DNA from 2 places in the Paenibacillus sp. FSL R5-0887 genome. Region 2 is predicted to be linked to the other one. Evidence: predicted binding sites of a transcription regulator. Region 2 holds the regulator's gene; the other holds the start of a gene.
The links. Region 2 encodes LexA, which represses DNA repair genes until DNA is damaged. Its sites were predicted from a motif close to CGAACATATGTTCG; they were not measured.
Positions count from the first base shown of each region.

Region 1: recA (recombinase RecA) is a predicted target of LexA. The motif match lies at 3,025-3,038, and genes of this name have one in related genera.

Region 1 is NZ_JBBOCE010000001.1:2,080,345-2,085,771, reverse strand. Features, by position in the region: gene MKY14_RS09310 (YajQ family cyclic di-GMP-binding protein) at 178-669, shown strand; gene pgsA (CDP-diacylglycerol--glycerol-3-phosphate 3-phosphatidyltransferase) at 825-1,412, shown strand; gene MKY14_RS09300 (competence/damage-inducible protein A) at 1,521-2,807, shown strand; gene recA (recombinase RecA) at 3,108-4,172, shown strand; gene MKY14_RS09290 (regulatory protein RecX) at 4,283-5,008, shown strand; gene rny (ribonuclease Y) at 5,325-5,427, shown strand, end outside.
Region 2 is NZ_JBBOCE010000001.1:1,764,290-1,769,716, forward strand. Features, by position in the region: gene metH (methionine synthase) at 1-691, opposite strand, end outside; gene MKY14_RS07935 (FixH family protein) at 871-1,296, opposite strand; gene MKY14_RS07940 (HAD family hydrolase) at 1,559-2,344, opposite strand; gene MKY14_RS07945 (hypothetical protein) at 2,379-2,900, opposite strand; gene MKY14_RS07950 (DUF896 domain-containing protein) at 2,950-3,159, opposite strand; gene MKY14_RS07955 (LysM peptidoglycan-binding domain-containing protein) at 3,269-3,682, opposite strand; gene lexA (transcriptional repressor LexA) at 3,934-4,560, shown strand; gene MKY14_RS07965 (L,D-transpeptidase) at 4,739-5,077, shown strand; gene MKY14_RS07970 (hypothetical protein) at 5,228-5,427, shown strand, end outside.

The DNA of each region.
Region 1 (5,427 bases), 320 kb from region 2:
TTCCGGTGGAGACGTGTTTCTACCCTTTGAACCAAACTCACTCGAAGGAAAAGCTCCACTTAGTGGGGCTGTTTTCTATGTCGGGTGAGCTACATAATGATTTATCCAAAATTAGACTTAATAGTACCATTCTCTTATAATAGTAGCAGACTAATTGTATAAAGGACGTGGAGTTTAATGAGTTCAGAATGTTCATTTGATATTGTATCCAAAATGGATATGCAGGAGTTAACGAATGCTATTCACCAAACAGAGAAAGAGATCGACAACCGCTTTGATTTTAAGAACAGCAAAAGCAGTCTGAAGCTGGAGAAAGACGCACTTATAATCGCCTCTGAAGACGAATATAAGCTCAACGCTGTTATTGATATTTTACAATCAAAGATGGTGAAAAGAGGCATTACCCTAAAAAATCTGGATTTCGGTAAAGTAGAACCGGCCTCCCTGGGATCTGTACGTCAACGTTTAGGGCTTAAGCAAGGCATTGATCAGGAGAATGCGAAAAAGATTAATATTCTGATCCGTGATTCAAAATTAAAGGTGAAGAGCCAGATCCAAGGGGATCAAATTCGTGTGACCGGTAAGAGCCGCGACGATTTGCAGCAGATTATTCAGATCTTGCGTAAAGCTGATTTGCCGCTGGATCTACAATTCATGAACATGAAATAGAATTTTGTGCCCCGCAGTGCTTATTAGCACTAACAACGCGGGGTGCTTTCTGTTTTTTTGACACCTATTTATTGCTATAATATACTTGCTTAAGTAGAAATGGATTAGCCTGATTTAGGCAATTTGTATGAACGATTTAGGGGAGGAAAACTTCAGTGAATTTGCCCAACCGCATCACGCTAGCTCGTATTTGCCTGATCCCGATTATGATGTTTTTTTTACTGGTGGATTTCAGTTTTTATCCAGAACCGATACATTGGGGCTCGTTTCAGCTATCTGTTAATCATTTGGTAGCAGCTGTAATCTTTTTGCTTGCGGCCAGCACGGATGGAATAGACGGCTACATTGCTAGGAAATATAATATGGTCACCAATCTCGGTAAACTCCTTGATCCACTTGCGGACAAACTGCTGGTATCTGCAGTTCTGATTTCACTTGTGGAGCTGGGCAGATGCGATTCATGGATTGCTATTGTAATCATCAGTCGTGAGTTTGCAGTCACCGGACTTCGCCAGATTGCATTGCTAGAGGGAAAAGTGGTTGCCGCCAGCAAATGGGGCAAGATAAAGACGGTTGTACAAATTGTTGCGATCTCACTGCTGTTGTTGAATAATTTCCCATTTCAATTTGTCAGTATTCCTGTAGACGATATTGCTATTTGGGCCGCAGCGCTGATCACTATTTATTCTGGAATTGATTATTTTGTGAAGAATAAGGATCTGCTACAGCTGCATAATGCGTAAGCATGTAAGCTGGATATACAAGGAAAGGTAATAGGTGAAGCACCTATTACCTTTTTTGAAATCCAAAAGCAGTGTACCTACATTATAACGAGGAGGCGAAAGCCAGGTATGAAAGCGGAGATTATTGCAGTAGGGACAGAGCTTTTGCTCGGTCAAATCGTGAATAGTAATGCCCAGTTTTTGTCTATCGAGCTAGCTGCCATCGGGATCGATGTATACTTTCAAACCGTTGTCGGTGATAACAGCAGCCGCCTACAGCAAGCCATCGAGATCGCTCAGAGTCGGGCTGACGTTATTATCTTTACGGGCGGAATTGGCCCCACTGAGGATGATCTGACTAAAGACGCACTGGCTGCATCGCTAGGTAGAACGCTCCATATTGATCGTTTGGCGATGGATCATGTACAACGTTTCTTTGATGATCGTAAGATCGTTATGACCGAAAATAACCGCAAACAGGCACTTATAATTGAAGGAACTACACCGTTGCCGAATGAAATCGGTCTTGCGGTTGGGATTGCTTTTGAGCATGAGAAGAAATATTATATTGTGCTTCCAGGTCCACCTCGTGAGATGAAACCGATGTTCGTTGATAAAGCAGTACCGTGGCTACAGCAGCACGCCTTGACGAACGAAACACCGCTTTATTCAAAAATGCTCAAATTTGCCGGCATCGGAGAATCACTGCTGGAGGACAAGCTCATCGAACTGATTCGCAGTCAGACTGATCCAACGATTGCTCCGTATGCCAAAGAGGGAGAGGTAACTGTTCGTATTTCGACAAAGGCCCCTTCTGAGCATGAAGCTACAAAAAAGCTGGAGATACTGGAACAACAAATCAAGGAGATTTTGCCGGAACATTTGTATGCGAACATTGATGTGCCGCTGGAGCAATTGATTGTGGATTGGATGGCGGATGCCGGCCTGACCTTAAGTGCGGCAGAGAGCTGCACCGGAGGTTTGCTGATGGAGAGCATAACAAATATTCCAGGCAGTGCATCGATGTTTGCCGGCGGAATCGTCTGCTATTCGAATGACCTAAAGAAAAAGCTACTGAATGTGCCAAGTGCTTATTTGGAGGGACCCAATGCTCCTGGAGCCGTAAGTCGAGAAGTTGCCGAGGTGTTGGCTGACCAAGTGAGAATGATTGCAGACAGCGATTTCGGCTTATCTGTTACGGGTGTGGCTGGACCGGGTTATTCTGAGCGCAAGCCTGTTGGACTTGTATTTATCGGCTTGGCTGAACGGGGACGTAAGACAGAGGTCTATGAGCTTAATCTTAAAGGTACACGGGAAAATATCCGGTTGCGTACTGTAAAGGCTCTGCTGTATCGTCTGTGGCGGAGACTTGAGGAACGCAAGGTGGAGACACCTCTTGAGGGTTCAGACTTGTAATGGGAGATTAGCCCAGTTATAATAAACACATACGGAAGAACCGTGGCACTGAGATTTCTTTGCTGCGGTTTTTTGTATATTTGCAGAGATTTTGATCACGATGACTACTCATGATCATAAGTCGTTGATGTCCGGTGAAGTGGGGAATTTAATTAACTTCTATCTCCGGAGGGAGGCTTACAATAAAAGGGATAAATAACGCCCAAGACAAAAAAAACGAATGTATGTTCGAAAAAAAGCTTGGCAAGACCTTAAAAACACGTTATTATATTACTATAAACAGTGAAGGAAGTGGTCTGATTGTCAGATCGTCGTGCAGCGCTTGATATGGCGCTTCGTCAAATAGAAAAACAATTTGGTAAAGGTTCGGTAATGAAACTGGGAGAATCCACGCATATGCAAGTGGAAGTTGTACCTAGCGGATCTTTGGCACTTGATATTGCGTTAGGTATAGGCGGACTTCCAAAGGGACGTATTATTGAAGTATATGGACCGGAATCTTCAGGTAAAACAACAGTTGCTCTTCATGCTATTGCAGAAGTGCAAAGACAAGGCGGACAAGCTGCATTTATCGATGCCGAGCATGCGCTTGATCCGAAATATGCACGTAACTTGGGCGTAAATATCGATGAGTTGCTGCTTTCTCAGCCAGACACGGGTGAACAAGCGCTGGAAATCGCCGAAGCACTCGTTCGTAGTGGAGCCGTTGATATTATTGTCGTTGACTCCGTTGCTGCTTTGGTACCTAAGGCTGAAATTGAAGGCGATATGGGTGATTCCCACGTCGGATTGCAGGCTCGCTTGATGTCTCAAGCACTTCGTAAGCTTTCTGGTGCCATTAGCAAATCCAATACGATCGCTATCTTTATCAACCAGCTTCGTGAGAAGATCGGTGTTATGTTCGGTAACCCTGAGACAACTCCGGGTGGTCGTGCATTGAAATTCTACTCTTCTGTACGTTTAGATGTACGTCGCGTAGAGAGCATCAAGATGGGGAACGATGTGGTTGGTAACCGTACTAAGATCAAGATTGTGAAGAATAAAGTAGCCCCTCCTTTTAAACAGGCTGATGTTGATATTATGTACGGTGAAGGGATTTCCAAAGAGGGAAGTCTTGTAGATATCGGTACTGAAATGGATATCGTGAATAAGAGTGGTGCATGGTATTCCTACGAAGGCGAGCGTCTCGGTCAAGGCCGTGAGAATGCTAAACAGTTTTTGAAGGAACATCAGGATATTGCCCTTATTATTGAGAATAAGATCCGTGAAGCAAGTAATTTATCCACTATTGTTGCTGCGCCGAAGAATGAAGATATTATTGCAGAGCAAGAAGAAGAAGAGAAATTGCTTCTCGAAATCGAATAGTATATTAAGCAATAGGACGCCCTGTGATTGATTGTTGCAGGGTGTCTTTTCTTAACAAGTAACGAAAGTAAGACGATAACCGATCTATTGCTACGAGGTGACAAACAACTATGGTAATACAACTGGATTTTGAAGCAGAAGAACAAGATGAGCAGGTGTTATCTGATTTTCCTGAAGGAGAACTCTTAGAGATCACTAAAGTAGAACGTCAAAAGAAATCTGACCACCGTTATATCATACATTTCGGAGCATATAACATGACTGTGCACGAGGACGTCATGATTAAATATCGAATGATTACTAGTAATTCTTTTATGAAGGCTGATTTGGTGGAAATTGTTGTAGCTGATGAGCGTCAACGAGCTTATGTAGAAGGCCTCCGTTATCTAGAACGTAAACCACGCACCGCTATGGAAATGACTCGCCGTTTACGCCAGAAGGAAATAGGAGAGACTATTATTGCGGAAGTGGTGCAGCGGCTGCAGGAGGAAAGACTTCTTGATGACCCTTTATATGCTAAGCAATGGGCAGAGCAACGAATAGCGAACCAGCGGAAAGGGAAGATGTGGATTCGACAAGAGCTACGTGAGAAAGGGATAGACAAAACCCTTATATCGGAAGCTTTGGAGAATATTACTCCTGAACAAGAGCTGGAGAGTGCACTCGAAACTGGGCGCAAGAAATGGAATCTCATCCGTGGAGAAGCTTCAGATAAGCGAAGAAAGACTGGAGCCTTCCTTATGCGCCGTGGATTTTCGGGCGATATGGTTCGCCAAGTGATCAATACTTTACTTGCGGAAGACAATTATGAAGGTGAAGATGAGGAGTTTTACTAGAATCACTGATTCTCTTGACATTAATGCGTATATCGACTCTCTTGACAATGTCTTTTTATAAATAATAAAATATAACATGAATCGGCATAAAATTAGAATCCTTTTTCCTTCCCAAAAAGGAGACTGTTTTAAACGGTTCACGTACAACTCATATGAAATGTAATCGCCGGATAAGGCGGGCAGTGTGCATGTGCAGCATGTGCAGTATGGCAATCGGTTGTTTACCGGTTTTTTGTATGGTGATGAACGGATAGTTAAACAACTGCACAATTCCCAGGGATATACCTTGGAGAGGAACCAACGAGGAGGTGAACAGATGCTGGAATCATGGATCTGGGTCATTATCGTTCTCGTTGTAGCTGCAATATTCTTTGGGTTCGGTTATTTTATTCGTAAATCCCTTGCAGAAGCTAAAATCC
Region 2 (5,427 bases):
AGCTCACGGCTGCGGAGGAGATCTCCGAAAGCGAACGAATGTGATCCCGCATGAACTCAGGACCAGTCGCACAGTTGAGGCCCATAGAGATAGGCTTCAGATGTTCTAATGAGATATAAAATGCTTCAATATTCTGACCCGCCAATGTAGTACCCATTGGTTCAATTGTTCCGGAAATCATAACCGGCAACGTGATGCCAGTCTTTTCAAAAGCATTACGAATACCAATACTTCCAGCTTTAACGTTAAGTGTATCTTGAGAGGTCTCCAGCAGCAAAACATCTACTTTACCGTCGATCAATGCCACTGCTTGTTCCTCATAGCTATCAACTAACTCTTGGAAAGTAACGCCTCCAGTTACTGAGAGCGTTTTTGTTGTTGGACCCATAGCCCCCACGACGTATCGCGGACGGTCAGGTGTGTCATATTTGTCTACTGCTCTGCGAGCCAACTCTGCTGCCGCTAGATTGATCTCACGTGCCCGCTGAGGAATATCATATTCAGCTAGCACAACAGAGGTTGCACCAAATGTGTTAGTCTCAATGAGATCAGCCCCTGCTTCGAGGTACTGCTCATGAATCGTCTGAATGACTTCTGGACGTGTTAATACCAGCATTTCATTACAGCCGTCCAGCTCATCGCCTCCAAAATCTTCTCCAGTAAGAGGCACCTGTTGGATCATCGTGCCCATTGCGCCATCAAGGATCAAAATCCTTTGTTGTAAGCTTTCCTCAAGTGTATATTTAGCCAACTAATAGTCCCCCCAGTAAAACATTAGAGTAAGTTTAGCAGAATAAAGGGATTTCGAAAAGCCTTCCTTTCCACTCTGCTTTATCTGTTATTGCTCAGTAACCTTTGCGAACCTTTGAATCATGGTTTCACAGACAGCTCTTTGCTAGGCATAGAGTGCTGTGTCCGGGCTGTCACATGTGAAGTGACATTATATTGTCCTTCCTTTTCAAGGGTCCCTTCTGCTTGATAGACTCCTTTACCAATTAGCTTTCCCTTAAGCTCTATTTTCTGTCCCTCATCATTTTTATTCACAATTTCGAACAGAACCTCTTTTGCATCATCTACTGCCTCGTTATCTTGGGTCACCACAGCTTCAAAGGTTACCTTTTGATTTACAACAACTTCTTCAGGACTCCATTGTAGTTCGACTTTGATAGGTTCCATAGACATGTTCATATTCATGTTATGTATTTCTGAATGCTTGGTTCCATTTGAAGAACATCCACCTAGTACTAGAAGTGTTGCACCTAATAATACAGCGACTAATTTCTTCGATCTCATCATTTGGAGCCCTCCCAATCATTATCGAATAATAAAAATCTACCAATTCATGTTATACATCTCCATCTATTATACACATTATTATTGGTTTTTCAGTATTTTGCATCAATTCCGCATTAGTCTTGTGACTTAAATCATTTACTTAAAAATCTAATGAAATCCTTATGTTAGTATGTATGTACAGAAAAGCAGCGAGTTTCTTAGGATCTCAGAAACTCGCTGCTTTTATAAAGTCTTTATATTGGAGCTAATAGCTCTGTATATCTTACAAGGATTGAACTAGTGGAAGAAGTTCCTCAAGGTGATTGATTTCATGATCCGGATGAATATCAAGACTAGGTGCTCTACCTTTTCTATTAATCCAGACCGTGGTCAACCCTGCTGCCAGCCCCCCACGGATATCCGTTGTCAGCTTATCGCCGACCATAACCGCTTGCTCAGGCGTTACATCAAGAAGCTCTAAAGCATGCAGGAAAATTTCCTTATCCGGTTTGCCTTTACCAAAGCTTCCGGAAATCACAATATGATCAAAGAAAGGAATTAACTCGGGCACACCATCTAGTTTCTCTTGTTGCAGTGCAGGACAGCCGTTCGTAAGTAGCAGAAGCTTCACTTGACCCCGTAACTGCTCCAGTACATGCATTGTTTCTTCATAGATGTATGGACGTTTTCTGCGCTCTGCTGCGAATTTAGTTGCCAAGGTCTCAGCTAGTGCTTCGTCTTCCACCCCTAACGCTGCAAGTCCGCGACGCCAAGACTCTTTACGATATACCGGTGCAAGCTGCTCCAATTGACGGAATTCTGGCTGTTCACCTGCCGTAAAGTTAGCCCAGAGTGCTTCATATGGATTAATTCCGATCATCTTTGTAAATGGGAACGTCTCATAAGATTCATATAAGCTACTTGCTTCCTTACGAACTGCAACTTCTAGTTCTTGTGGATCGATCGTATCCCCGGCGGCTTCACAAGCAGAACGAAATGCTTCTTCGACGCTCCGATCATCCCACAGCAATGTATCATCAAGGTCAAATAGTACAGCAGAAATTGGCATTACAGGTCTCCCTCTCCCTTTAACTGGTCTAGTTCTATTCGTGAACTACTTCAATGTTGTGAGCTTTAGCAAATGCTTCTAATCGTGTACTCATCGCATTAGTATCATAGCGATTCATAAGTTTTGTGAAAATCCATTTCGTACGTTTCCCTTTATGCTTAATGACTACAGCTCCACGCGAAAGGGTGATTTTCTCAATATCTGCAGCTGGAAGTCCGCGTTCGCGATTGAATTTAATAGTGGACAGTCTTGCTTTTTCCACCTTCAAGTACGGACGACGGAAGAACAATAGCGCTGCCAGCAAATAGTACAGTACTACTCCCAGCCAATTAGCCAGCATGCCATTACCTTTGGCCTGATCAATAGAACCAACTACCCAAAACATAGTGCCAAGTATCACTAACACTACCGGAAATGCAATGTTGCGACCTTTAAAGACTTCGGCATTCTGGGTAGGAGATTTAGAGGCATAAATCGTATCCTTGCCTTGCTTCTTTCTTTGCTTGTTGATTTGCTGTGTGTTGCGTTGAACCATTCTTTCCCAAGAACGGGCCATGTGCGTTCCCCCTAGTCATCCTGAAATATCTATGAAAAGAAACAGCGAGCTAATGTTTAAGCCCCTTGTTACCTTGTTCATGCTCATCGTTATCTACCACTTCAATAGTATTTAATTGTGCTCGGAAGTTATTGCGGATATTCCCCAGGTAAATTTCACGAAGCTTGGCGCGTTCCGCCACTTCCTCTTGATTAAGGCCTACGCTCTTCTGTTTGCGTGCCAATTCGTTAATTCGCGCGACCAACTCATCAATATTCAATACTTTCCCTCCCCCTATAAATTAATTCTAACTCTGCCATGAGAAAAAGAGCTTGTCAAGGTCTACTCCCTGCAAGCTCTACTGGTCATTCTATTATGTTCTCAGAAAATTAATAAATAGGTAAAGTAAGTATGTCTCCAGCGTTAATTTGACTACTCTTAATCCCACTTGAACGTTTAATTCCTTCTATATAAACAACTGTCTTCATATCAGCTGGTTTATTCTTAAGGGCAATACTCCATAGTGTATCTCCACGTTCAACCACAATCCGCTTCTCTTCCTTCATTATAGTCGTCGATCCTGCAAATACATTTCCCACTACTGTTAGGCCAGATAATACTAGCACGAAAATCAATATTAACTTAATAAAGAAATCTTGACGGAACAACGAAATCATCCCTCCAAGCAAACGTTCCGTTATCTCTTTCACCTTAGCTGAATTACGGGCAACGTCATTATGTCCTATAGATTCAACCACTGGGGCCTTATCGTAGATGCTGCGGTATGTACTGTATTTTAGCATAATCATCATCCTCCAAACACTTGTTCTTACTTTCGAATTTATAATAACACGAACATGTGTTTTGTTCAATACTATTTCAGAACAATTGTTCTCTTTTTTTCGAGAGACTCAAGCGGTTCATTTTATTATCATTTGTCTACCATTTTTTAACTCTAGCAGATTAATATTTATAATAGTTAGAACTTATGTTTGTGCGAACGGTAGTTCTATGTTATAATTTTCCCAAACATTACTATATGGGGTTGATTCCAATGTCAAAGATTTCAAGTCGCCAGCTGGCGATCCTGGAATTTATACGAAGCGAAGTCCGCAGCAAGGGTTATCCACCTTCCGTCCGGGAAATTGGAGAAGCTGTTGGCCTTGCTTCCAGCTCCACAGTTCACGGTCATTTGGACCGGCTTGAGAAGAAGGGACTTATTCGTCGAGATCCAACGAAGCCACGTGCAATAGAATTACTAGGCCAAGAGGATTCAGAGAATGTTCACCAATTCGCGCAGACCATCTCACGGATTCCTGTCGTAGGTAAAGTTACCGCCGGGGTACCTATCACTGCTACAGAGAATATCGAAGACTACTTCCCACTTCCTACTCACTATGTAGGTGACAACAAAGTATTTATGCTGTCTGTCATGGGTGATAGTATGGTGGACGCAGGCATTATGAATGGTGACTATGTGATTGTTCGCCAACAACAAACAGCGGACAACGGAGATATCGTTGTAGCCATGACCGAAGAAGATGAAGCAACCGTTAAGACCTTTTACAAGGAACGTGATCATATACGGCTTCAGCCGGAGAATCCAGCTTATGAGCCGCTTCGCCTTAATCGCGTAACTATTCTCGGAAGAGTCATCGGATTGTTTCGAGATATCCACTAAGTATGCACTTCTAACATAAAAGGCTGGTCCGCATATGCGGAACAGCCTTTTTTCTACGTTTTTTTGCTTTTCCAACCACTTACGAACATTTGTTCCCAATGGTTAAAATGTCCATTTTCTATGAATAACCCTTTAGGCGTTCTGCTCATATCCTAATTAGAAAGGAGTGTTGCGTATAATGCCCAACTACCGAATTATTGTAGATCTGACCCAACGAATGTTATATCTTCTGGACAATGATATTGTGATTAGAGGTTTCCCTGTCGGCATCGGTAAGATGTTAACCCAATCCCCAGTGGGTGAATTCACTATTATTAACAAACAACCCGACCCAGGGGGTCCCTTCGGTGTCTTTTGGATGGGACTGTCTAAACCACACTACGGAATTCATGGAAACAATGACCCTTCCTCCATTGGGAAAGAGGTGTCCCACGGCTGCATCCGGATGTACAACGAGGATGTGTTAGCACTCGCTGCTATTGTCCCTATAGGCACACGAGTAACGATAAGAAATTAAATTCGAATGGAGGCTCGGCAACCCCCAAATCACATTAAAAAATGGGGGTCATTACATAAGTAAGTATTTTTTCATTAGCATACTAGGAGTTTGGTGATTATATGTCGAATATTGTTAACAGGATTGCAAATTGAAAAGGATGTGTTTAGTTTGAATAATTCAAAAATTAGAACCCTCGTCGATTTTAAAGTCGATGCACTGGGTAAGCTGTCCGGTTTACTTTTAAATGATGAACAAGCTAGTGGAAAAAAAGTGAATTTGCTCACCTCTTTTGGCAGCATTCAGGGAATCGTCTCTCCAACCGTCTCCAACAAAGAGGATGTATTTGATTTAAAATCTTTGATGGATGA